4 regions of the Marinomonas sp. GJ51-14 genome follow, and region 4 is predicted to be linked to each of the others. Evidence: predicted binding sites of a transcription regulator. Region 4 holds the regulator's gene; each other region holds the start of a gene.

Region 1 (6,172 bases), 320 kb from region 4:
ATTTTGACATATTGTGTAAAGGTATTACTCATACAGTGAGCTCCGTCATAATCGGTATAAAGTGTTTTAATTCAGGTAAACAAGAGCCACAATTTGTTCCACATTTTAAACTCGCTCCAAGCTCTTCAACAGAACACACACCCTCTTCAATAGATTTCTCAATTTGCTTGCTGCCAATCTGGAAGCATGAGCACACTATGGTGCCTTTATCTTCGACGTTCGCAGGTGCTCCGACAAGAATGGCCATCCGATCTAATTCAGAAAGCTCTTCACCTTCAGCCAATTTGGACACCAGCCAATCGCATGAAATAGATTCAGGCTTAGGATGGATATAGACCACCGCAGTCAAAGTATTGCGATAAAGATGAGCCAATCGAATTTGTTGTGTGCTGGGATTAGTATACTCTAGCCATTGACCATTTGATCGCTCTCTTTGATTGAATAAAGACAGAATCGACGTAACATTTTTGCCAACGGACCAAACCACTTCGTAATGATAACCTTGCTCAGAGGGAACAAGACACCAATAAGTAAAATCCAATGACTCTAAAGGCGTGCTCGAAACAATAACGCCATAACTAACCCCATTGACAGCTTCAAGTTTCACCTGAGCATGCTTGGATTCAGGTTGCCCTGATAACGGGTCAACGACTTGAGGTATAAGGTTTGAGACAACCGCTGCATTTGAGAACTGCCGAGTCCAATGGATTGGTGTAAAAACATTGCCCGGTGAAACGGCGCGGCTGACTTTGGCTTTTAATAAGGCTTCGCCATAAGATGAAGTAATACGAACTAACGTCTTATCTTCAATTCTAAGGTGTTTGGCATCTTTCGGATGAATTTCAACATAAGGCTGGTCAGTGTGTTTTGTTAGTAACGCCGCATCCCCTGTTCTCGTCATAGTATGCCATTGATCTCGAACTCGACCCGTATTCAATGTAAACGGCCATTCTGGTGTTGATGCATGAACCGGTAATACAGGAATAATAGGAACAAATTTAGCGCGGCCGTCCGGCGTAAAAAATCGCCCATCTTCAAACATACGTTCTGTCCCTTGTGGACGACCTTTTGGAACGGGCCATTGTACAGGTATCAAATCGTCATATTCTGTTTTCGTCATTTGGCTAAAATGACCAATATCAAAATCTCGTTTACCGTTATTTTCGAAGGCAGATAAGGCGGCATGCTCAACAAAAATCTCATGCGCACTTTGATATGAAAATGCGGATTGATAACCTAAGCGTTTCGCTACTTCGCAAATCGCCCACCAATCATGCTTGGCTTCACCTGGAGCTGGTAATAAACCTCGCTGACGAGATATCCTGCGTTCCGAGTTAGTCACTGTTCCGTCTTTTTCACTCCAACCTGTAGCAGGAAACAAAACATCCGCCATCGCCGTCGTATCAGTATGGGCTTTGCAGTCACTGACAATCACTAATTCACACTTTTCTAATGCGCGTCTTACTTGAGCCGTGTCAGGCAAACTCACCATAGGATTGGTCGACATAATCCAAACCACTTTGACTTTACCTTCTTCCATTGCTTGAAATAGATCAACGGCCTTCAAGCCGTTTTCAGTGGCCATATTTGGCGCTTGCCAAAACGTTTGCACTAACTGCTGCGCACCTGGTGTTGCAAAATCCATATGCGCGGCAAGTTGATTGGCTAAACCTCCCACTTCCCGACCACCCATGGCATTTGGCTGACCTGTAATGGAAAATGGCCCTGCGCCTTCTTTGCCTATTCGTCCTGTTGCCAAATGACAATTAATAATCGCATTGCATTTATCAACACCAGATGAGGACTGATTAATACCTTGAGAATAAAACGTCACTGCTTTCGGGGTTTCGTTCCACCAGCTGGCTAACAGCATCAGGTCTTGTTCACTGACACCGCAAAAGCTGACCGCAGAAGACAGTGTCGGTGTTGACTCATTTGCTTGTTCCAAAGCTTCTTTAAAGCCATTGGTATGGCGAGAGATAAATCCATGATCAATCACACCAGCCTGAACGGAATGATGTAACAAAAATGAGAATACAGCGGCGTCTGTCCCGGGCTTAATCGCTAAATGCAGATCAGCAATATCACAGGTAGCGGTTTCTCTTGGGTCAATAACAACAATTTTCATGTGAGGGCGTTGTTTCTTTGCCGCCGCAATTCGTTGATACAAAATAGGATGCGTCCACGCCGCATTAGATCCGACCATGATCAACAAATCACACAATTCTAAATCTTCGTAATTACACGGCACCGTATCGGAACCAAACGCTCGTTTGTAGCCAACCACGGCAGATGCCATACACAAACGAGAGTTGGTATCCACATTCGCCGTACCAATAAAACCTTTCGCTAATTTGTTAGCAACATAATAATCTTCCGTCAGAATTTGTCCTGATAGATAAAAAGCAAACGCATCAGGTCCATGATCTTTTACTACTTGAGCAATTTTCTCCCCCACAGTATCAACAGCCGATTCCCAAGAAACGGACTCACCTTTAACAATGGGCGTGAGTAAACGGTCATCAGACTGAATAGTTTGAGCGAGGCTACTGCCTTTTACACAAAGGCGGCCAAAATTAGCTGGATGATCCACATCACCAGAAACCGGAGGTATAGCTTCCATCGAAGAATCTGGAACCGATAAATTTACACCACATCCAACACCACAATATGGGCAGGTTGTTTTTCCGATTGTTGTCATAAAACGTCCTTTCGCCTTTTTCAAAAACAAAAAAAGGCCCAACCACTTTTCTAGAAAAATGGTTGGGCCTCGTTGCCTTTTGTAATATCTGACTACTTTATGTGTAAGCCTTCGTCGGTTTACGTCGCATCAGTTATTTATAATAAAGCAATATATAAGCCAACTAATAACAAACGTTGATATAAAGACAAGACACCTTTATCAGTCAGCTAGCAGCTTTCATTAACATCACAGTTATTAATCCAATCAAAAATGAGCACCAATATGGTGCAAAAAATAATAAAAATGCACCGCCGCTTATTAATAAACCGTCTTGACTGATCAGTTCGTAGCGTTAGGGTTTAATGCAATATAAACCTCATCACCTTCGAGCTTTGCTTCCCAATGAGGGACGTTTATCTCTTCTTCCAAGCATTGACCTGAAGACAAGGCAAAATGCTGCTTATATAAAGGGCTTGCAACGACCCATTGATCTTGAAGGTGTGCAATCAAGCCTCTTGAAAGCACATTCGCTTTACCAATAGGATCCCAATTACCAATCGCGAAAACCTTATTCTCAGACTCTGGCACATAAAATAGTGCAACTTGCTCATTATTAACCATGGCTGCAACACCCGCATCCGCCACAAGGTCATCTTGCTTACATACTAATTTCCATTGCGTCGTCATCTTCTAACCTACCTTAGCGATTAATTGCTGTTTTTCGACATCCGTCGCTGGACGTATTTGATCACGCTCTTCAATAAACATGACGTTACTGTCGACGCCTTCATAGTTCACAAATTGACGGAAAGTTTTCAGCGCTTCAGGGTCTTCCAAGGTTGTTTTCCACTCGCATTGGAATGTATCAACAACATTTTGCATATTGGCTTCTAGTTCTTCACACAAACCTAGTTTGTCATTAATAACCACGTCTTTTAGATAACTTAAACCACCTTCTAACCCATCCATCCAAACAGATGTACGCTGCAGACGATCGGCTGTTTTCGTATAAAACATCAACACACGGTCTATGTATTTAACGAGTGTTTCATCATCAAGATCAGTAGCGAATAAATCACCATGACGTGGTTTCATACCGCCGTTACCACAAACATAAAGATTCCAACCGCCTTCTGTTGCAATGACGCCGATGTCTTTACTCTGAGCTTCTGCACATTCACGAGTACAACCGGAAACGGCAAATTTGATTTTGTGAGGTGAACGTAAACCCTTGTAGCGATTTTCGAGATCTATCGCCATTTTCATACTGTCATTTACTCCATAACGACACCATGTACTGCCCACACAAGACTTCACCGTGCGCAAAGATTTACCGTAGGCTTGGCCTGTTTCAAATCCTGCAGCGATCAATTTTTCCCAAATTTCAGGTAACTGAGCCAAGGTTGCACCAAATAAATCGATACGCTGACCGCCTGTTACCTTGGTATACAGCTTGTATTCTTTTGCAACTTCACCCAAAACGATCAATCGTTCAGGTGTAATTTCACCACCGGGAATACGCGGCACAATGGAATAAGTTCCGTCTTTTTGCATGTTTGCTAAAAAACGATCATTGGTGTCTTGCAAGCTAATGTGTTCTTTTTTAAGTACAAACTCATTCCATACACTGGCTAAGATTGAACCGATGGCAGGTTTACAAATTTCACAACCGTGCCCTTTCCCGTGTTTTTTTAATAGGCTGTCGAAGCTTTTGATCCCTTCGATTTTAACTAAGTTATATAAATCTTGGCGGGTATAAGCGAAGTGCTCACAAATATCTGTACTGACTTCAACACCTAGCGCTAACAATTCGTTATCAACCACTTTTTTCAGAAGAGCTGCACAACCACCACAACCTGTCGCTGCTTTTGTTATACCTTTCACATCACCAACGGACAAAGCACCATTGCAGACGGCATCAGCAATGTCTTGTTTAGATACATTATGACAACTACAAATAGACGCCGTTGAAGGTAAAGCATCTACACCCAATGCAGCTGGTGCACCATCCATGGCTGGTAATATCAAGGATTGTGCTTGCTCAGGTAAATCAATCGCATTCAAATAATATTGCAGCAAGGTATCGTAATAACTATTGTCACCAACAAGCACCGCACCTAATAATTTTTTACCATCTTCCGACACCACCATTTTGCGGTAGCTCTGACTGATTTCATCCTGATAAACGAAGACTTTACAGCCTTGAGTTTGTGCATGAGCATCACCAACAGAACCTACATCGCAACCAAGCAATTTCAGTTTGGTACTCATATCAGCACCAGTGAATGACAAACTTGCGTCACCCATTAAATGGCCTGCTGCGGCTTTCGCCATGGTATAACCTGGTGCAACCAAACCAAAAATTCGATTATTCCAAAGCGCACATTCACCAATAGAATAAATATCTGCATCGCTGGTTTGGCACTGATTGTTAATGGTGATGCCACCACGTTCTCCCATCTCCAAACCAGATTGTTTCGCGAGCGCATCTTGAGGACGAATACCCGCAGAAAACAAAATCAAATCCGTTTCAAGGTGTGTACCATCTGCAAAATTCATACGATGAAAAGCCGTTTCTCCATCAACGATTTCTTGGGTCGCCGTATCTGTGTATACCTTCACGTCTAAACCTTCGATCATTCCTTTGAGAACGCTACCGCCCTTTTCATCTAACTGAACGGGCATAAGGCGAGGAGCAAACTCAACAACACTGGTTTCAAGACCGAGATTTTTTAATGCATTAGCGGCTTCTAAACCTAACAATCCGCCACCAACTACCGTGCCGCGTGTCACTGTTTTGGCGCAGTCTCGAATCGCATCCAAATCTTCTAACGTACGATAAACAAATGTGTTATCACGCTTATGACCCGGAATAGGAGGAACAAAAGGATAGGAACCTGTAGCAAGAACGAGTTTATCGTAAGATAAGGATTTGCCGTTTTGTAGAAGCAGTGTTTTACCAGCTCGATCGATTTCTATTACCAAGCTATTCGTAAAGTAACGCACGCCATTATCATCGTATAAAGAGCCATCTGTCATGGCTAAATCAGCGGCGCCCTTACCCGTAAAATACTCACTTAGATGTACTCGGTCATAAGCTAAATGAGGCTCTTCACCAAATACAGTAATATGAAAAATCTCATGGCCGCCCAGAGCAATAACCTGCTCTACAAAATGATGGCCTACCATGCCATTACCCACCACAACGAGATGCGGCTTGGTAGTCGATAAAGGTATATTAGAAGTCATCGTGTTCCCCTTGCTTTTTAACTAGCAGCGTCTATAACGGATTACCTAAGCTACTTTTGGACGGCAATATGCCTCACCAAAAACCAGTAGTTCAAGCATGTCAGAGACATTGGTCTTATTTTGAATTAGCTGGAAATACCAGCTTCCATCGGCGACGTTGCCATAAAGAATTGCCCCAACCAGTAAGCCGTCGTTGACTACCAGTTTGCGGTAATGATTTGCTTCGATATCCTTAAAAAG
Region 2 (6,172 bases), 330 kb from region 4:
TTTTTTCTGTTGGTGTAAGTGGTCAATGTGCGCCTTATATTGGGCGTGAACAATTAGATTTGGTTTTGTCTGTTGTTGATTCTGGTGAGATATGGGGAGGAAAAACCTTTATTCAGCAGCTGATTCTTCAATCAGCAGCAACAGCGATGAATGTTCAGCATAATGATTTAGAAGATTTGTCAGAGCGTGAATTGAGTGTTGCTCAGTTTATTGCGAAAGGTCTATCAAATAGACAAATTGCTGTTGAGATGAGTATTACAGAACGTACTGTAAAAGCACATTTAACCTCCATCTTCAAAAAGACCAACACCAAGGACAGGTTGGCTTTAGGCTTGTTGGCGCAAAGTAATGATCAAACGCTCTGATTTGGTTCTTTCAAGATAGGTGGTTGCACCTATTTTGTTCGTTATTCTTTAGTCGATTAGAAATCCTTCGATCCTTTCTTCAATTAAAGCCTTTTGATAGGGCTTTTAGTTGTCTTTATTTTTAATACCAGTGTTTCTTAATGGCGCATATTTTGCAGTTATCTAAGTGTATTAGTCGCTTTTTTAAGAGAATGCACCATGACAGAGCCCCCGCAAAAAGAATTAACAGTGATGATTGTTGATAATGAACCTGCCCGAGCAGCCATTGTTGAACAAGCAATGACTGACAGTGGCTATCGTGTCATTAGACGGCTTGAAAACGCTAAAAATCTAACGGAAGCTGTTAATCAATATCAGCCAGATATGGTTATTATTGATATTGAATCTCCTGATCGTGATATGTTGGAAAACATGTCACGTCTTACCCAAGATAACCCTCGTCCTATTGTTATGTTTGCCGAAGAAGATGATTCACGACATGTTGAGGCCGCAATTAGAGCAGGCGTCAGTGCCTACGTCGTTGATGGCGTTAATAGCGGAAGTGTAAAAGCGCTGTTGCAAGTTGCTATTGCACGGTTTCGTGAATTTCAGGCGCTTAGGTCTGAATTAGAATCGGTAAAAAGCCAACTGGAAGATAGAAAGCTTATAGATAAAGCGAAAGGTTTAATTATGAAACATCAACAATGTGATGAACCCGCTGCCTATAAAGCATTAAGAAAACTGGCTATGGATCGCAGTCAACGTATGACAGACGTTGCCCGAAATATCATATCAGTAATGGATCTAATGGGAGGTGTAAAGTGAATCTACTGAAAGAAAATTCTATTCTATGTGCGCCTGTTCGCATTGGTTTTATTCCCTTAATTGATTGTGCACCTTTTGTGATAGCAAAAGAAAAAAACTTCTTCGCTCATGAAGGTGTTGATGTGGTGCTTTCGAAAGAAGCTTCTTGGGCAAGTATTCGTGATAAGGTCGCGTTTAACGTGTTAGATGGGGCTCATATGCTGGCTTCAATGCCGATTGCTGCCACTTTAGGAATAGGTACGATTAAAAAAGCAATGCAAACCAGCTTTACGGTTAGTCATAACGGAAACGGCATAACCATTGGTAATGCTTTATATGATCAGCTTCAAGATTATTCAGATTCATCTGCTGATATTCGTACCGGTGCAGCACTTAAAAAATTAATCGATAGTCGTGATGGACAAGCTGCGCCTTTGCGTTTTGCCATTGTTTACCCTTATTCGTCGCATAATTATCAATTACGAGATTGGCTAAGTCGTGTTGGAATTGATCCAGACAATGATGTGCAAATTACAGTTGTGCCTCCGGTTAAGATGCTTGATGCATTAAAATCTGGCGAGATAGATGGTTATTGTGTTGGTGAACCTTGGAACAGCCTTGCGGTTGAACAAGGTGTTGGTCATATGTTGGTAACCGGTTATGAAATTTGGGGGAGTACACCAGAGAAAGTGTTCGGTGTGAATTCTGTGTGGGCAGAGCAAAATGAATCTGCTCATTTGGCGATTATTAGGGCGTTAGAGAAGGCTTGTACTTGGGTCGATAATGAAGAAAATCAGACTGAGTTATTAGGCATATTAAGTCATCCAGATTATTTAAATTGTACGGTTGAACAATTGGTTTATGGTTTTAGTGTTATTAAGCCAAAAGGTCAGTTTGATTGGCCGATGGAAGCGTATCAGCGTTTTTCAGGTAGTGAAATTAATAAACCTTTACCAAGCTATGCTTTGTGGATCATGGCACAAATGTACCGTTGGCAACAATTAGGGAACCTTGACTCATTAAACCATGTGGCTGAACAGGTTTATCGACAGGATCTCTATTACAAAGCGTTAAACCTTGATGTTGAAAAAGATCAAGCTTGGCGCCTTTCTTCTGTAGAGGAATCTGAGTGGTTAGGCGCCGTTTCTCGAGGTGAGATTCGTTTAAATGCTGGAGGTATTTTAAAAGGGTTTGATAAATAACGTGGTTTTTTATGGTGCGCAGTGCGTAAGAAATGCGCAAGAACCGTAGGGCTATATATGCTTATCTCTCTCTTTTTTTATATGGTTTTTATTAAAATTTATATAAATCAGTGTTTTACCTTCATTGGCATAGTCTGTGCTTTGATTTAAATATACATTTTGGTGAAGTTAGCAATGACGCTTAACTGTCACCCACATTATTAACAGTTCAATGTAGAGCTGCTTATGAATGGCAAAGGCGCCTGCGAACACATTTATTGTGATTCGCATGCGCCTTTTTTGTTTTTTTACGTTTCACAAGTGGAGCATAGTTATGAACATGAGATCTTTGAAAACGGTTTTATCTTTGCCGGAGCTGGCACATTCAACTAAAAAAGTAGGTGTTTCTTTATTAGTTGGTTCTGTACTTCTATCCGGGATTGCTCATGCAGAGCTTGGTTACCCAGAGAAAGAAGAGCTTAAATTTGGGTTTATAAAATTAACCGACATGGCACCACTAGCGATTGCCTATGAAAAAGGGTATTTCGAAGATGAAGGTTTGTACGTCACCCTAGAAGCGCAGGCGAATTGGAAAGTATTGTTGGATCGAGTGATTGACGGGCAGCTTGATGGTGCTCATATGTTAGCTGGGCAGCCACTTGGCGCGACCATTGGTTACGGAACAAAAGCACACATAGTGACGGCTTTTAGCATGGATTTAAACGGTAACGGTATTACTGTATCTAATGATGTTTGGGCTGAAATGAAAAAGAACATTCCACATAGCGCGGATGGCAAACCGATTCATCCAATCAGTGCGAGTGCTTTAAAACCTGTTGTTGATGGTTATAAAGCAGAAGGTAAGCCTTTCAAAATGGGGATGGTTTTCCCGGTCTCTACTCATAACTATGAATTGCGTTATTGGTTAGCAGCTGGAGGTATTCACCCTGGCTACTATGCGCCAGCGAAAGGCGATACGAGCGGACAAATTGATGCGGATGCATTGCTTTCTGTAACGCCACCACCGCAAATGCCAGCGACAATGGAAGCCGGAACGATCCACGGTTACTGTGTGGGCGAACCTTGGAATCAGCAAGCTGTGTTTAAAGGCATTGGTGTTCCAGTAATCACTGATTACGAAATTTGGAAAAACAATCCAGAGAAAGTATTTGGTGTGAGCAGTGATTGGGCAGAAGAAAATCCCAATACACACATTCGTGTTGTTAAAGCTATGATTCGCGCGGCGAAATGGTTAGATGAAAATAACAATGCAAACCGTCCAGAAGCAGTAGAGATTCTATCTCGTAGTGATTATGTCGGTGCTGATTACGATGTGATTGCTAACAGCATGACAGGAACATTTGAATATGAAAAAGGCGATAAACGCGAAGTGCCTGATTTCAACGTGTTCTTCCGTCATAACGCAACTTACCCTTATTACAGTGATGCGATCTGGTACTTAACTCAGATGCGCCGTTGGGGACAAATTGCTGAACCTAAGTCTGATGAATGGTTTATGAAAACGGCGAAAGACGTATATCGTCCAGATGTTTATGCACAAGCCGCCAATGCTTTGATTGAAGATGGTTTGATGGTGTCATCTGAGTTTCCTAATTTCGACAAAGAAGACGGCTTCAAAGCACCACAAAGTGACTTCATCGATGGTGTGACGTATGACGGTAAAAAACCGAATGACTACTTAAAAAGCTTTGAAATTGGTTTGAAAGGCAACGACCAAATATAAATAAAGGAATGATAAGGCGGTCATATGACCGTCTTATTCAGTTAACTAAGCGAGACACAACATATGAATATACCAAGCTTATCCATCGCGTCACTGAAAGAAAGGGTTGAAAGCTTTTCGTTGAAAAGTTTGTTGCTTCCACTCTTTGGCATCTTAGCTTTCGTTTTGTTATGGCAAGTTGGAGCAAGCCGAGTTCATACGTCTTTGGGTGAATTTCCAGGGCCGGCTGTTGTATATGAACAGTGGAATAGTTTAGTGGCTGAACACCATAACGAACGTGTAAAAGAAGATAAGTTCTATGAGCGCCAAGAAAAACGCATTGAAGCTAGACAGGCAAAAGATCCTAGTTATGAAGGTAAGTTGAGAGCCTACACAGGTAAACCTACCTTTTTTGATCAGATATTTACCAGTTTATATACCGTATTAGCCGGTTTTGGCTTGGCAAGCTTGATTGCTATTCCACTAGGTATTTTGATTGGCCTGAACAGTTCTGTATACAGTGCACTGAATCCAGTTATTCAAGTATTTAAACCTGTTTCTCCTCTCGCTTGGTTGCCTTTGGTCACCATGGTCGTTAGTGCGAGTTATGTGTCAGATGATCCTATGTTCTCAAAATCTTTTCTAACTTCTATGTTCACTGTGACCTTGTGTTGCATGTGGCCAACCTTGATTAATACCGCAGTTGGTGTCGCCGCCGTTGAAAAAGACTTACTGAATGTGTCTAAAGTGTTGCGCCTTAACTGGATGACTCATGTTACCAAGATTGTGATTCCCTCAGCGATACCTTTGATGTTTACCGGACTTCGTTTGTCACTGGGTATAGCTTGGATGGTATTGATTGCGGCAGAAATGTTGGCGCAAAACCCAGGCTTAGGAAAGTTTGTTTGGGATGAATTTCAAAATGGCAGTTCCAATTCGTTAGGTCGAATCATGGTCGCTGTGTTGATGATAGGTTTTATCGGTTTTTTATTAGATAGAGCCATGCTGACGGTTCAGCGTTTTGTCTCTTGGGATAAAACACAAGTTCTTCGTTAATAAAAGATACGTGAATTGGAGAGTAGCATGTCGACACATTTAGATATTAGTAAAGTTTCTATCGAATTTCCAACGGCGAAAGGGTCATTTAAAGCGCTTGATAACGTCAGCTTGAAAATTGAAAAAGGGGAGTTTGTCTCCTTAATTGGTCACTCTGGTTGTGGTAAATCAACGGTCTTGAATATTGTTGCAGGTCTTTATGATGCCACTGAAGGCGGTATTTTATTAGACGGAAAAGAAGTAAAAGGCCCTGGTCCAGAGCGTGCTGTAGTGTTTCAGAATCATTCTTTATTACCTTGGTTAACGTCTTACCAAAATGTTGAGTTGGCGGTTAAGCAGGTATTTAAGAAAACCAAATCGAAAAAAGAAATGCACGAATGGATCATGCACAACTTAGAGCTTGTTCATATGACTCATGCTGCGGATAAGCGTCCTGATGAAATATCAGGTGGTATGAAACAGCGTGTGGGTATTGCCAGAGCGTTGGCTATGGAACCAAGTGTGTTGCTGATGGATGAACCCTTTGGCGCCTTGGATGCACTCACACGAGCTCATCTTCAAGACTCCTTGATGGAAATCCAAAAAGATCTAAATAACACAGTCATTATGATTACCCATGATGTGGATGAGGCTGTGTTGCTGTCGGATCGTATTGTGATGATGACCAATGGGCCAGAAGCGACCATTGGTGAAATTCTAAAAGTGGATCTAGAACGTCCTCGTGATCGTTTGGCCTTGGCGAATGACCCGAAGTATGTAGATTATCGAGCACAAGTACTGACTTTTTTGTACGAGAAGCAACGTAAAGTTGAACCTATTGTTGCAGACAAAGAAAAGAAATCTGTAACTCACACCAACAAAGTTGCTAATGCTTAACATCATGCAATCTTTTCCTCGCGTTCGCATCGTTATTATTGGAGCTGGAATGGCTGGTTCTAAGTTGGCAAACGATTTGCTAGAAAAGAAGGGTATGAGTTATGACATTACTTTGATTGGTGAAGAAGCCCAAGTGGGCTATAACCGCATCATGTTGTCTTCTTTACTAGCGAATGACATTACAGATA
Region 3 (6,172 bases), 1.4 Mb from region 4:
TATTATGCAGATGGTGTTTTTTATCGAGACACACCCCGCGGTTACTTGGTTGTTACGCCAACACCGGGTGTTTGGGTAGATGATATTCCTGAAGAACACAGAGTCGTTCGACATAAAGACAAAGACTATTTCACTAGTAAAGGTATTTGGTATCGTTTTGATGTTAAACGAAAACGATATAAGGTAGTTGAAAACCCTTTTGACAATGATGATTAATGCTTATTTATAGGTATAAAAAAACCCTAAGATGATTCGTCTTAGGGTTTTTTCTATTGAGTCTATTAAACCTACACTATTAGCGTTGTTTAGTTTCGTACTCAGGATGAATCCAAACGGGCGCATTGAGACTTGGTAACGGGTCTTTTCCTAGAATCATGTCTGCCGCTTTTTCTGCAACCATGATGGTTGGCGCGTTTAAGTTTCCGTTGGTGATGGTTGGGAAAATAGACGAATCCACCACGCGAAGGTTTTCGATACCACGCACCTGACAAGCTTCATCTAAGACGGCCATTGGATCGTTATCATCACCCATCTTACAGGTACAAGAGGGGTGATATGCACTCTCTACGTTCTCTTTTACCCATTGATCTATTTCTTCATCACTTTGAATGTTCATACCAGGCTGAATTTCATCGCCACGGAATGTATCCAATGCTGACTGTTGAAGTACTTCACGGGTTAGGCGAATCGTATCGCGCCAGTCCTGTTTGTCTTGTTCGGTGGAAATGTAGTTGAACAAGATACGAGGTTTAGCCGCTGGATCGGCGGATTCAATCCATAGCTTTCCGCGGCTTTCTGGTTTGTTTGGCCCAACATGGACTTGGAAACCATGGCCTTCAAAGGCTGCTTGACCATCGTAGCGCATGGCCGCAGGTAAGAAATGATATTGAATATTTGGCCATTTCAAACCGGCTCGTGAACGAATGAAACCGCAAGATTCGAAATGATTGGTTGCACCCAAGCCACTTTTGAATAAGATCCAACGAGTACCGATAAGGCCTTTGCTGATCAAATCCAGTTTACCGTTTAGTGTGACGGGGGTTTTACACTTGTATTGGAAATACACTTCCAAGTGGTCTTGTAAGTTTTCACCCACACCTGGCAATTCATGAACCAGTGGTACACCTGCATTTTCTAGCACGTCTTTTGGACCAACACCAGACAGTTGTAACAATTGTGGTGAACCAACAGAACCCGCTGAAAGAATGACTTCTTTACTCACGTTAACTTGGCTTTTTTGGCCATTTTTACTGAACTCAATACCAACGGCCTTTTTGCCATCAAAAATGACTTTGTGGCTAAGGACACCGGTTTTTAAGGTTAGGTTTGAACGTTTTATCGCACGACGTAAATAGGCATTAGACGTAGACGCCCGAACGCCATTTTTTACCGTCATGTGCATTGGTCCAAAGCCTTCTTGGCGATGGCCATTGTAATCTGCGGTTTCGCCGTAACCTGCTTGGTTACCTGCATCAATGAAGGCTTGATAAAGTGGGTTGTAGGTCATGTCGTTACCGTTATTGGTCGACAATGGACCGTCGCCACCGCGGTACAAGTCTGCACCACCTTTCCAAGATTCTGCCTTTTTGAAATAAGGTAAACAGGTTTGGTAATTCCAGCCTTTTGCTCCGCTTTCTTCCCATTGATCAAAGTCGCACGCGTGACCGCGAACATACACCATGCCGTTGATAGAAGACGAACCGCCTAACACTTTACCGCGTGGACAATGCATTTCGCGATTGTCTAACCCTGGCTCTTTGTCAGTATGGAACTGCCAAGCGTATTTTTCAGTGTTCATTGGGTAAGATAAGGCCGTTGGCATTTGGATAAAAATACTTTTATCTGAGCCACCCATTTCAAGTAGAAGAACCTTGTACTCACCACTTTCTGTCAGTCGATCTGCTAACACACAACCTGCGGAGCCAGCACCAACGATGATGTAATCGTATATTTCGTTTGCCATAATGCTTTCCGTTTAGTAAGGGTTTTGGATGTCGTTAAGATCGACAAACACACTTTTCGTTTGTGTGTAGTGATATAAAGTGTCGATACCATTCTCACGACCAACACCGGATTCTTTGTAACCACCCACTGGCATTTCTGCAGGAGAAGATCCCCAAGCATTGATCCAGCAAATACCCGCCTGCATTTGATTAATAACACGATGTGCACGAGCAAAGTCTTTTGTGAAAACGCCAGCCGCTAGACCAAACTTAGTCGCGTTTGCGCGTTTGATGACTTCGTCTTCATCAGTAAAACTTAATACTGACATAACAGGGCCGAAGATTTCTTCTTGTACCTGAGGCATGTCATCTGTGCAATTTGTGAAAACTGTTGGAGCAACAAAGGCGCCTTTGTCTAAACCATTTTCTGTGACTTGATAACCACCACAAAGCAAGGTTGCACCTGCGTCTTTTGCCGCTTCAATGTAGCCTAATACTTTGTTCATGTGGCTTTTTGAAATCAAGGCACCAACTTGTGTGTTCATGTCCATTGGGTCGCCAATAATCATGGCTTCTGTACGTGTTTTTAGTTCTTTGGTGAAAGCGTCCATCATGTCTGCGTGAACAAATACACGGGTGCCGTTTGTACAAACCTCTCCTTGAGTGTAGAAGTTAGCCAACATGGCTGCAGAAACGGCTTGATCAACTGGCATGTCAGGGAAGATGATCATTGGCGACTTACCACCAAGTTCCATAGTCACATCTTTTAAAGACTGAGCGGAAGCGGCCATGACTTTTTTGCCTGTTCCTACTTCACCAGTGAAAGAAACTTTATCTATTTCTGGATGTGCTGTGATCATTTGACCAGTACGGCCATCGCCTTGAATGACATTGAAAACACCGTCTGGCAAACCGGCTTGAGTGTATATTTCAGCAAGCTTCAAAGCGGTTAATGGTGTTTCTTCAGACGGTTTGAAAATCATCGCATTACCAGCGGCAAGCGCCGGACCAGATTTCCACATAGCGATCTGAATTGGGTAGTTCCATGCGCCAATGCCAGCACAGATACCTAATGGTTCACGGCGAGTATAGAAGAAGTTGCCGTTACCAAGATCTTGGTATTCACCTTGGATCTTATCAGTAAGGCCAGCGTAATATTCAATGACGTCAGCACCTGTTTCTATGTCTACGCAAATAGCTTCTTGTAGAGGTTTACCTGTGTCTAATACTTCTAGGCGAGCCAGTTCTTCGTTATTTTCACGAAGTAATTCTGCCGCTTTCTTAAGAATACGGCCACGTTCTACTGCTGTCATAGCAGCCCAAACTTGTTGACCTTTTTTTGCGGATTTAATGGCAGCATCGAGTTCAGCTTGGCCTGCGTGTTCAACCGTTGCAATCACTTCCCCTGTTGCAGGGTTAATGGTTTCAAAGTGTTCTCCGCTGGTGGATGCATGGTAGCGGCCGTGAATGTATTGCTGCTGATGTGCCATGGTAAACCTCTTTAATTCGTTTGTTATATGGCACTCTTTTTTGAGTCGCCATCATGTATCAATTATCTGTTTTTTATTAAACGTCCGTTTAATAAAGAATCAATTGTACACATTTCTGACTAGTAATGTCAGGGTCATCATGAAAGTGGGACGCTGACAGGAAGCTTATAGGTCGTTTATGACAACTATTACTTGATAGGTAAATGACTGACAAAGCGAATCTTTGTGATCATGAGGGGGGATTTAATGAAAACTCTTCTTCTTGCAATCACAGCTTTACCATAAAGCTTCGCAAGAAGAAGAGAAAAGGGCAATTTACTATGGATCAAGTGGTCAATAGTTATAGATTAAGAACACCATTTGAATCATGGCTAATTGGACTTGTCACATAAGCGTCCGCCATATCGTCATTTAGCCAGTAATTGCCATCTATGAGATAGCGAAATTGGTAGGTGTGTGACACCTCTAGATTTAAGCTGGAAGCAAATTCTCCTGACTTTTGTTTACGTAAAGGGTTTAGAGAAGCATCCCAATTATTAAAGTCACCGACGACAGAAACTGCCTGGGCATCACCAATGACTTCAGCAGGTAAGATGAATTTTACTTTGCATTCAGGTTTGGTTTTTAAATATGTCTTTGTGATCATTTTCTGCTCCATGGTTCTGATGTGAACGTAAGATGAGGCTACAGCAAAAAACCTAAAGTATGAGATGAATAACAAGCAAAGCTCAGGCCATGCTTTTTAACTAATTAATCTTGTAGATAATTTGTTCAAATCGCAGTCTTTATGCTCTCTTTCTTGTGATGTGAATGGATGAAATGCCGAAAAATGCACCTTTATTGTGCTTAGTATGCAGATACAAATTGAGACGTAAACTTACATTTTAAACTGTACAAATACCATACAATTAATAAATGCATACCACAAAGAGAAGGAGTGTTTTATGGACATTCAAATGATTATTCTAATTGCGTTAAGTGTGGCGCTTGTTACTGCTATTGTTTACTTGGTTGTTTTCAAAGGGCCAGAGCAAGATTACGATCATAATTCACAAAGTCACCATCACGATCACAGATCGTGATGGTTTCGTTTTGCTCTTACTTAACTAGTTACAATGTCTTAATGTCATTGTTGCCTCGATAGCGCTTATTCTTCGTTTCTTTGATTGTTTCTAAATCAACAAGAACGAGTCCATCTACGCAATAGCCAAAATCTGCATCAACTCCGAAGTCTAAAAAGCGTACACCACCAGGCTCACATAACTCACTGTATTGTTTAAATAAAGTTGGAATGCTAGCACCAAAGTGACTCAGTTGTTCTTTTAATATTTTAAAGTCTTCGTCGTAATTATCACCGCTAAAAATTCTAGAAATGATCTCTGCATGTTCTGAGTTTATTTGGTAGGGTGTGAAAGAACGAGCTAGATGTTCATTATCTGAAAAATACAATTTGTAGAAAGATACAATAAAATCTTTTGCGACTGTTGGGTAACTGTTACTTAGGCTCACTGGCCCGAACATGTAACGGATATCAGGGTGCTTATCTAGATATGCTCCGATTCCATACCATAAATAATCTAAACTGCGCTTTCCCCAATACTTTGGTTGAATGAAACTGCGGCCTAATTCAATACCCTGTTCAAAGTAAGGTTCCATATCACAGGAATACTGAAAAAGGTCAGCGCTGTAAATACGGTTTGGTTTGTCTTCCTTCATATAGCGAGCGACTTCGCCTATGCGGTATGCACCAACGATCTCTAACTCATCTTCATCCCATAAGATTAAATGACGATAATGTTGATCAAATTTATCCAAATCAGAACGTTCGCCAGTGCCTTCACCTACTTTACGAAAAGCAATTTCACGCAAACGGCCAATTTCTTTTATGGTGACTGACATGGGGTCATAATCAAATAAATAGATCTGTTTATTGTCTTTGGTACTGCCGAGGTGCTCGGCTTGTTTAAGTTCGTTTTTGATTAGCTGTCTATTTTGTGGATGTTCAACCGTTTTCTCTGTTTTTAATAGAGGTTTTTTGCCTTTTGCAATGCGGTATAAATGGCGCTTTACCAGTTTGTTTTTTTCTTTATCACTTAATGGTAGTTTTGCTAATTCTTGAATAGGAATGGCTTGTCCTACCTGCATGGGAATCTTACGATTTTTCTGGCGGAACATTTCATTAGCAAGTTGTATCGTTGAAAGAGGTCGGTATAAAAGAGAACTGGTGTAAAACAGCATGGAATTACGGCCGCCAATATGTACAGGCAGTAATGGGCTATTTGTCTTTTGTGCTATTTTTAAATAATTTTGATTCCACTGCTGATCTTTGACACCACTTGGCGACATCCGAGACACTTCTCCCGCAGGGAAAATAATCACAGCCTCTTCGTTATGTAAGCAGCTCATGATGGCTTTTAGCTGTTGTCTACCCGTTTTTCCACCTAGATTATCAACCGGAAGAACTAGGCTCTTGAGACCGTCAAAGCCCATCAATAAATCATTGGCAACGATTTTCACATCAGGTCGGATTTCACCAATGAGACGGAGTAAAGCCAAACCATCTAAAGCGCCGAGGGGGTGATTTGCTATGATCATCATGCGTCCGCTGGCGGGAATGTTACGTCGATCAACTTGGCTTACTTGATAGCTAAAGTTGAAATGATCTAAAACTCGGTCAATAAATTCGAAGCCGACACAGCCGTTGTTGATTTCCAGGAATTGATTAACTTCATTTTCGTG
Region 4 (6,172 bases):
TGTATTTATTCATCATTAGTACAAGTAGTTCAATGTAATGTTCAACATTAACAAATTATTTTCATTAAAATCATTTTCGCTTTTTGTCATTGTATTTGCATTGGCTGCCTTTTTGTTTTGGTATGGTTCGAAACCAACACAAAATTTGGTAAAAACAGAATCACTAAAAAGCTCACCGGATTACTTCATTACAAAGGTAACAGTAAAAAGGTTTGATAATGATGGCTTTTTAATAGAAGAAACCAATGCGGATCAGACTCTTCACTACATCAACGAATCGAAGACTTTATTAGAAAAACCTGACACAAAACGCAATTCAAAGTCCGGCAGTTGGAGTGCAAGAGCAGATAAAGGGGTTATTGAAGACGGAAGTAATGATATCCTATTAACAGAAAATGCTAACGCGACAAAAAAGTACCTGACATCTGAAGATATCTCTCTCAGTGCAGATAGCGTTCACTACCTAGATAAAAAACAATCACTAACAAGCAGTGGAAATGCCAAGCTTTTCTCTACTCAAGGAGAAACCTCTGCTGATACAATTACCACTTTTATAAATTCAGAAGAAGTCATCATGACAGGATCTGTACGAGGAAAATATGAAACAGCTTATTAACTTTAGCGCTTTGCTTACCTCAGCTTTAATCGGCCAATATGCTTACGCACTTCCTGATGACACGAATAAACCATTAGAAATTCAAGCTGATGAAGCTTCATTCGACCAAAATACAGGCGAAGCGATTTATAAAGGCAATGTATTCATTAAACAAGGCTCTATTGAGATCGAAGCTCAATATCTAAGAGTCTCAACAGATCAAAGCTCTCGCAAATTCACCAGCCTAGAAGCAAGCGGTTCACCTGCAAAATTCAGCCAACAGGTAGACTGGAGCGGCAACATAGTTATCAGTAAAGGTGATGAAATCCATTATTCAACTAGCGAATCCAAACTTGAAATCATGGGTAACGGCTATTTAAGTCGCATGCAAAACTCTATTGCAGCCGACTACATTCTTTATATGATAGATGATGGTACGTTTAATGCTGAGAAAAAAGACACAGGACGTGTATCTATGACACTACAACCTCAAGCACCTAAGGCAACAAAATAGATGGCCTTACTAGAAGCAAGAAACCTAGCAAAGAGCTATAAAAAGAGACAGGTCGTAAAAGACGTTTCCATATCTGTTGAATCAGGACAAGCTGTTGGCTTACTTGGCCCTAATGGCGCAGGCAAAACGACCTGTTTTTATATGATAGTTGGCATGGTCGCCAACGATGCTGGCGGCATATTTATTGATGGTAATGATATTACTAATAACGCCATGCACACTCGAGCCCAAAAAGGTATTGGCTACTTACCTCAAGAAGCCTCTATCTTTCGCAAAATGTCTGTCGAAGATAACATTTTAGCCATATTAGAAACTCGTAAAAAATTAACAACAGCTGAACAACATTCTAGGCTGGAAGACCTTTTAGAAGAATTTCACATTACTCACATTCGGAAAAACCTAGGTATGGCACTGTCTGGTGGTGAGCGTCGAAGAGTTGAAATTGCAAGAGCTGTTGCAATGAACCCCAAATTTATATTACTGGATGAGCCTTTCGCCGGTGTAGACCCAATTTCTGTAGGTGATATCAAACTGATAATCAAACACCTTCAAGAAAGTGGCATCGGTGTCTTAATTACCGATCATAACGTCCGGGAGACACTCGATATCTGTGATAAGGCCTACATTGTTGGTAACGGCTATATCATTGCGTCAGGAGATGCGGATACGGTCATCAATAATGAACAAGTCAAAAAGGTCTATTTAGGTGACGACTTCCGCTTGTAACCCCTTATCATTACTATAGAAAGGGAGTAGTATGCATAACTTGTTCCAATTCACTCAAACAAGAAGAGTTGCTCTATGAAGCAGTCTTTACAATTAAAACTCGGTCAACAGCTGACCATGACACCACAACTGCAACAAGCCATCCGCTTGCTGCAGCTTTCTACGTTAGATTTAAAACAAGAAATACATGAATTCCTTGAATCAAACCCTCTTCTTGAACTAGATGATGACGAACAACTTCATAATGAAATACCAGCCAGCATTGAATCTAAAAGCACTGACACTGTCCTTGATGCAAGTACCAGTGAAGAAGCTCGCGTAGAGTCTGAATGGACGGAAAACATTCCGGAAGAATTATCCATCGATAGTAACTGGGATGACACGTATCAAAGTTCAGCTGCAGTAAGTGATAACAATAGTTATGAGGGTGATAGTGATTTTGAAAGCCGTAATGCTCCAGCAGAAAGCATCCAAGATCATTTAATCTGGCAATTAAACCTAACTCATATGTCTGATAGAGACATTGAAATCGCCTATGCCATTATTGAATGTGTTCAACCCGATGGCTATCTCAGTATATCAACAGATGAAATTTGGGAATCACTTGGCGTTGAGCTAGAAGACTTAGATATAGAAGAAGTGGTTGCCGTGCAGCATCGATTACAACGTTTTGACCCTGTTGGTGTTTGCTCGATTGATTTACGTGACTCCCTATTAGTGCAACTAGAAGCATTTCAAAATCATCCGCTTTATAAAAGCACTCACAACCTTATTGACCATTATTTACCTTTACTGGGTAACCGCGACTTTGTCCAACTAAGCCGCAAAACAAAACTCAAAGATGAAGCACTAAAAGAAGTTGTTGATTTAATCCAGCAACTTAATCCGCGTCCGGGTTCAGTCATTGATGTAGACGATACAGATTATGTTATCCCAGACGTATCGGTGAAAAAACGCAATGGGACTTGGCAGGTGGAACTAAATAATGACGCACTCCCACCGATTAAAATTAACGAAACCTATTCTGCAATGGCCACAACATCAGCCGCAACAACTGAAGATGTAAGCTATATTAAAACGTCTCTTCAAGAAGCCAAATGGTTTATGAAGAGTTTACAAAGCAGAAATGAGACATTATTAAAAGTAGCCAGTTGCATTGTTAGCAGACAAATTGATTTCTTCGAATTAGGTGAAGAAGCAATGAAACCTATGGTCCTTCATGATGTTGCCGAAGAAGTTGGCATGCATGAATCGACAATATCCAGGGTGACAACACAGAAATATATGCACACCCCTAAAGGTATTTTTGAACTTAAATATTTCTTCTCAAGCCATGTTAATACAGCATCTGGAGGAGAATGTTCTTCTACCGCAATACGAGCTATGATTAAAAAGCTTGTTGCTGATGAGCCTGCGAAAAAACCATTAAGTGATAATAAGCTAGCCACTATATTGGCTGACCAAGGCATACAGGTTGCACGACGAACTGTTGCCAAATATCGTGAGGCGATGAACATCCCTCCTTCCAATGAACGTAAGCGATTGATCTAAACGGATACCATTTTAATATGTCATTAAAATCATTATTAAAAGCTGAGCTAGTTTTAGCAAAGCAAGATATTGTTAGTAAAAAACGCGTTCTAGAAAGCTTGTCTGAAGTAGCATCAAATCGCCTCCATTGCGATAATGAAGCCGTATATGATGCACTATTAGGACGAGAAAAACTTGGCAGCACAGGCATTGGTAATGGTATAGCCATTCCACACTGCCGCCTAGAATCAGCAAACCATACTGCAATTGTGGTTATGTCACTACAAAATCCTATTGATTTTGATTCAATTGACAAAAGAGCTGTTGATCTCATTTTTGCATTAATTGTTCCCCCCCATGAATGTGATGAACATTTAGCAACGCTTGCCCAGATTGCTGAACTTGCCCAATCCCCTCAGGCACTAGATAAATTACGAACTGCTCAAACTAATGAAGATCTATTTAATATATTTGAGTCATTAATATAGGACAAATACATGCAAGAAGTGTCTGTTACAATCATCAATAAATTAGGCTTGCATGCCCGTGCCGCCGGGAAACTTGTAGAAACGACCACTCGCTTCTCTTGCGATATCACCATTGAAAAAGAAGGCCGTAATGTAGATGGAAAAAGCATCATGGCAATGATGATGCTGGCTGCTGGTAAAGGCACGGAAATATTAGTAAAAACAAATGGAGAAGATGAAGAGGAAGCTATTAAAGCTATTATTGAGCTAATTAATAATCGTTTTGGTGAAGACGAGTAAAACCTACATGTCAGAAAAAAACGACTTTAGCCCACCTTCAAACGGTCACCGAATCACTCGAATCCGGTACCACAATGCAGATCCGTTATTTACTTAACGGAGCCTTACCCGCACAAGATGTTGCTAGACTATTAGAGTCCTCCCCACCAAAAGAGCGAAAACTTCTCTGGGAGCTAATAGACACAAAAAACGAAGGCGAAGTCCTACAGTATCTAAGTGAAGATATTGGCGCTCATTTCATGAAAAGCATGGATACTGAGCGACTTATTGCTGTCTCTGAAAATTTTGAGAGTGATGACCTCGCCGATTTACTTCAACACCTTCCAGAAACGATTGTAAAAGAAGTACTTGCGTCAATGACCACGCAGGACAGGATGCGAGTAGAAGCACTATTAAGCTACTCAGAAGATTCTGCCGGCGGCTTGATGAACACGGACACCATCACTATCCGTCCCAACATTACCATAGACATTGTTTTTCGCTACTTACGTAGGCATAACACATTACCAGATATGACAGACAATCTATTGGTTGTCAGTCGTTCCGACCGATTATTAGGAACGCTACCCCTTACAAAATTATTAGTGTCAGATGCTAACGCGACCGTTCGCGACATCATGGAAACAGAGTTTACCGTTATAGAAGCAGAAACCACAGCCAGTGAAGTAGCACAACTATTTGAAAAAATGGATCTTGTCTCAGCTCCTGTAATTGATGGTAAAAGCAAGAAACTATTAGGTCGTATTACTATTGATGATGTGGTGGATGTCATTCGTGATGAAGCTGAACACTCCATGTTAAGTATGGCTGGACTTGATGATGATGAGGATACTTTCTCCCCCATCATGAAAACAACCAAAAGGCGCGCCGTATGGCTTGGTGTTAATCTAATTACAGCCTTCATCGCTTCTTATGTGATTGGCTTATTTCAAAACACCCTTGACCAAGTTGTTGCCCTAGCTATTTTGATGCCTATTGTGGCAAGTATGGGAGGGATTGCCGGATCACAGGTATTAACTCTCGTTATTCGCGGTATTGCCCTAGATCAAATTGGTGCTACCAATACTCGCTGGCTATTAAACAGAGAGCTTATTGTTGGCCTTCTTAATGGTCTATTATGGGCAACAGTTATCGCCGCACTTACTGCACTTTGGTTTGACAACATAAAGATTGCCTATATCATTGCTGCTGCTACGATAATAAATCTGCTATTTGCGGCGACCACTGGTACACTTCTGCCGATTTTCTTAAAAAAAATTGGCGTAGATCCCGCATTGGCTGGCAGCGTAATTTTGACAACAGTGACCGACGTGGTAGGTTTTCTATCTTTTCTCGGCCTCGCTACTATCTTTTTAATATAGGTTCCCATGACAGACTTCGATCAACTTGAAAATGAAGACGAAATCCCTAAAAGCAAAACCCAGATAAAACGTGAAGTAGAAGCGTTACAAGATCTTGGTAAAAAAATGCTTGAACTTAGTAAAAACCAACTCAAAAAAGTCGAAATGTCAGAAACACTTCGCGATGCATTCATTGAAGCTGGCCGCATTAAGAAACATGAAGCTATGAGAAGACATTTGCAATACATTGGCAAAGTCATGAGAACGGAAGATCACGAAGCCATTGCTCAGCGTGTAGCACTATTTGACTCCACATCAGCGGCATACAATAAGTTATTCCATCAATTAGAAGTTAAGCGAGATGCTTTGATTGGTGAAAATAGTAAAGAGGTTTTGTCCCAGTATTTAGATGAAAACCCTGAAATTGAAGAAATTCAACTTCTTAGACAATTAATTCGACTATCTCAAAAAGAAGCATCACAAGAAGGCAGTACAACAACAAATCGCAAGAAACTATTTCGCTTTTTACGTGAAGCAGAAGAAAAACGCTTAGGGCTATAGAGCTTTTAAAGCGACATTAATCTTAATAAAAAGGCTCAGCTTGCTAATTATACAAGCTGAGCCTTTTTATTAAGATCCAAGAGTAAAAGATAAAGCGCCATTCAACACAACAATGATCATTACAGAAAATAACCGTTAA

The links. Region 4 encodes sigma-54, which starts transcription at its own class of promoters, with help from an activator protein. Its sites were predicted from a motif close to TGGCACNNNNNTTGCTNT; they were not measured.
Region 1: a site for sigma-54 is predicted at 2,846-2,863, ahead of AC0L3Y_RS11965 (nitrate reductase). Genes of this name have one in related genera too.
Region 2: a site for sigma-54 is predicted at 2,476-2,493, ahead of AC0L3Y_RS11935 (CmpA/NrtA family ABC transporter substrate-binding protein). Genes of this name have one in related genera too.
Region 3: a site for sigma-54 is predicted at 4,152-4,169, ahead of AC0L3Y_RS06985 (isoamylase early set domain-containing protein). Genes of this name have one in related genera too.

Annotation. Positions count from the first base shown of each region.
Region 1 covers NZ_CM147879.1:2,486,169-2,492,340, reverse strand. The annotation lists gene AC0L3Y_RS11970 (glycosyl transferase family protein) at 1-32, opposite strand, end outside; gene AC0L3Y_RS11965 (nitrate reductase) at 29-2,701, opposite strand; gene nirD (nitrite reductase small subunit NirD) at 3,023-3,370, opposite strand; gene nirB (nitrite reductase large subunit NirB) at 3,374-5,932, opposite strand; gene AC0L3Y_RS11950 (NAD(P)/FAD-dependent oxidoreductase) at 5,978-6,172, opposite strand, start outside.
Region 2 covers NZ_CM147879.1:2,479,146-2,485,317, forward strand. The annotation lists gene AC0L3Y_RS11920 (response regulator transcription factor) at 1-365, shown strand, start outside; gene AC0L3Y_RS11925 (ANTAR domain-containing response regulator) at 564-1,169, shown strand; gene AC0L3Y_RS11930 (CmpA/NrtA family ABC transporter substrate-binding protein) at 1,166-2,350, shown strand; gene AC0L3Y_RS11935 (CmpA/NrtA family ABC transporter substrate-binding protein) at 2,664-4,073, shown strand; gene AC0L3Y_RS11940 (ABC transporter permease) at 4,137-5,108, shown strand; gene AC0L3Y_RS11945 (ABC transporter ATP-binding protein) at 5,136-5,984, shown strand; gene AC0L3Y_RS11950 (NAD(P)/FAD-dependent oxidoreductase) at 5,989-6,172, shown strand, end outside.
Region 3 covers NZ_CM147879.1:1,431,667-1,437,838, forward strand. The annotation lists gene AC0L3Y_RS06970 (DUF6515 family protein) at 1-216, shown strand, start outside; gene betA (choline dehydrogenase) at 296-1,963, opposite strand; gene betB (betaine-aldehyde dehydrogenase) at 1,976-3,433, opposite strand; gene AC0L3Y_RS06985 (isoamylase early set domain-containing protein) at 3,774-4,079, opposite strand; gene AC0L3Y_RS06990 (hypothetical protein) at 4,378-4,515, shown strand; gene olsF (bifunctional ornithine lipid synthase OlsF) at 4,544-6,172, opposite strand, start outside.
Region 4 covers NZ_CM147879.1:2,809,217-2,815,388, reverse strand. The annotation lists gene AC0L3Y_RS13400 (calcium/sodium antiporter) at 1-38, shown strand, start outside; gene lptC (LPS export ABC transporter periplasmic protein LptC) at 38-616, shown strand; gene lptA (lipopolysaccharide transport periplasmic protein LptA) at 600-1,109, shown strand; gene lptB (LPS export ABC transporter ATP-binding protein) at 1,110-1,835, shown strand; gene AC0L3Y_RS13380 (RNA polymerase factor sigma-54) at 1,911-3,386, shown strand; gene ptsN (PTS IIA-like nitrogen regulatory protein PtsN) at 3,404-3,853, shown strand; gene AC0L3Y_RS13370 (HPr family phosphocarrier protein) at 3,863-4,132, shown strand; gene mgtE (magnesium transporter) at 4,207-5,493, shown strand; gene yjgA (ribosome biogenesis factor YjgA) at 5,500-6,033, shown strand.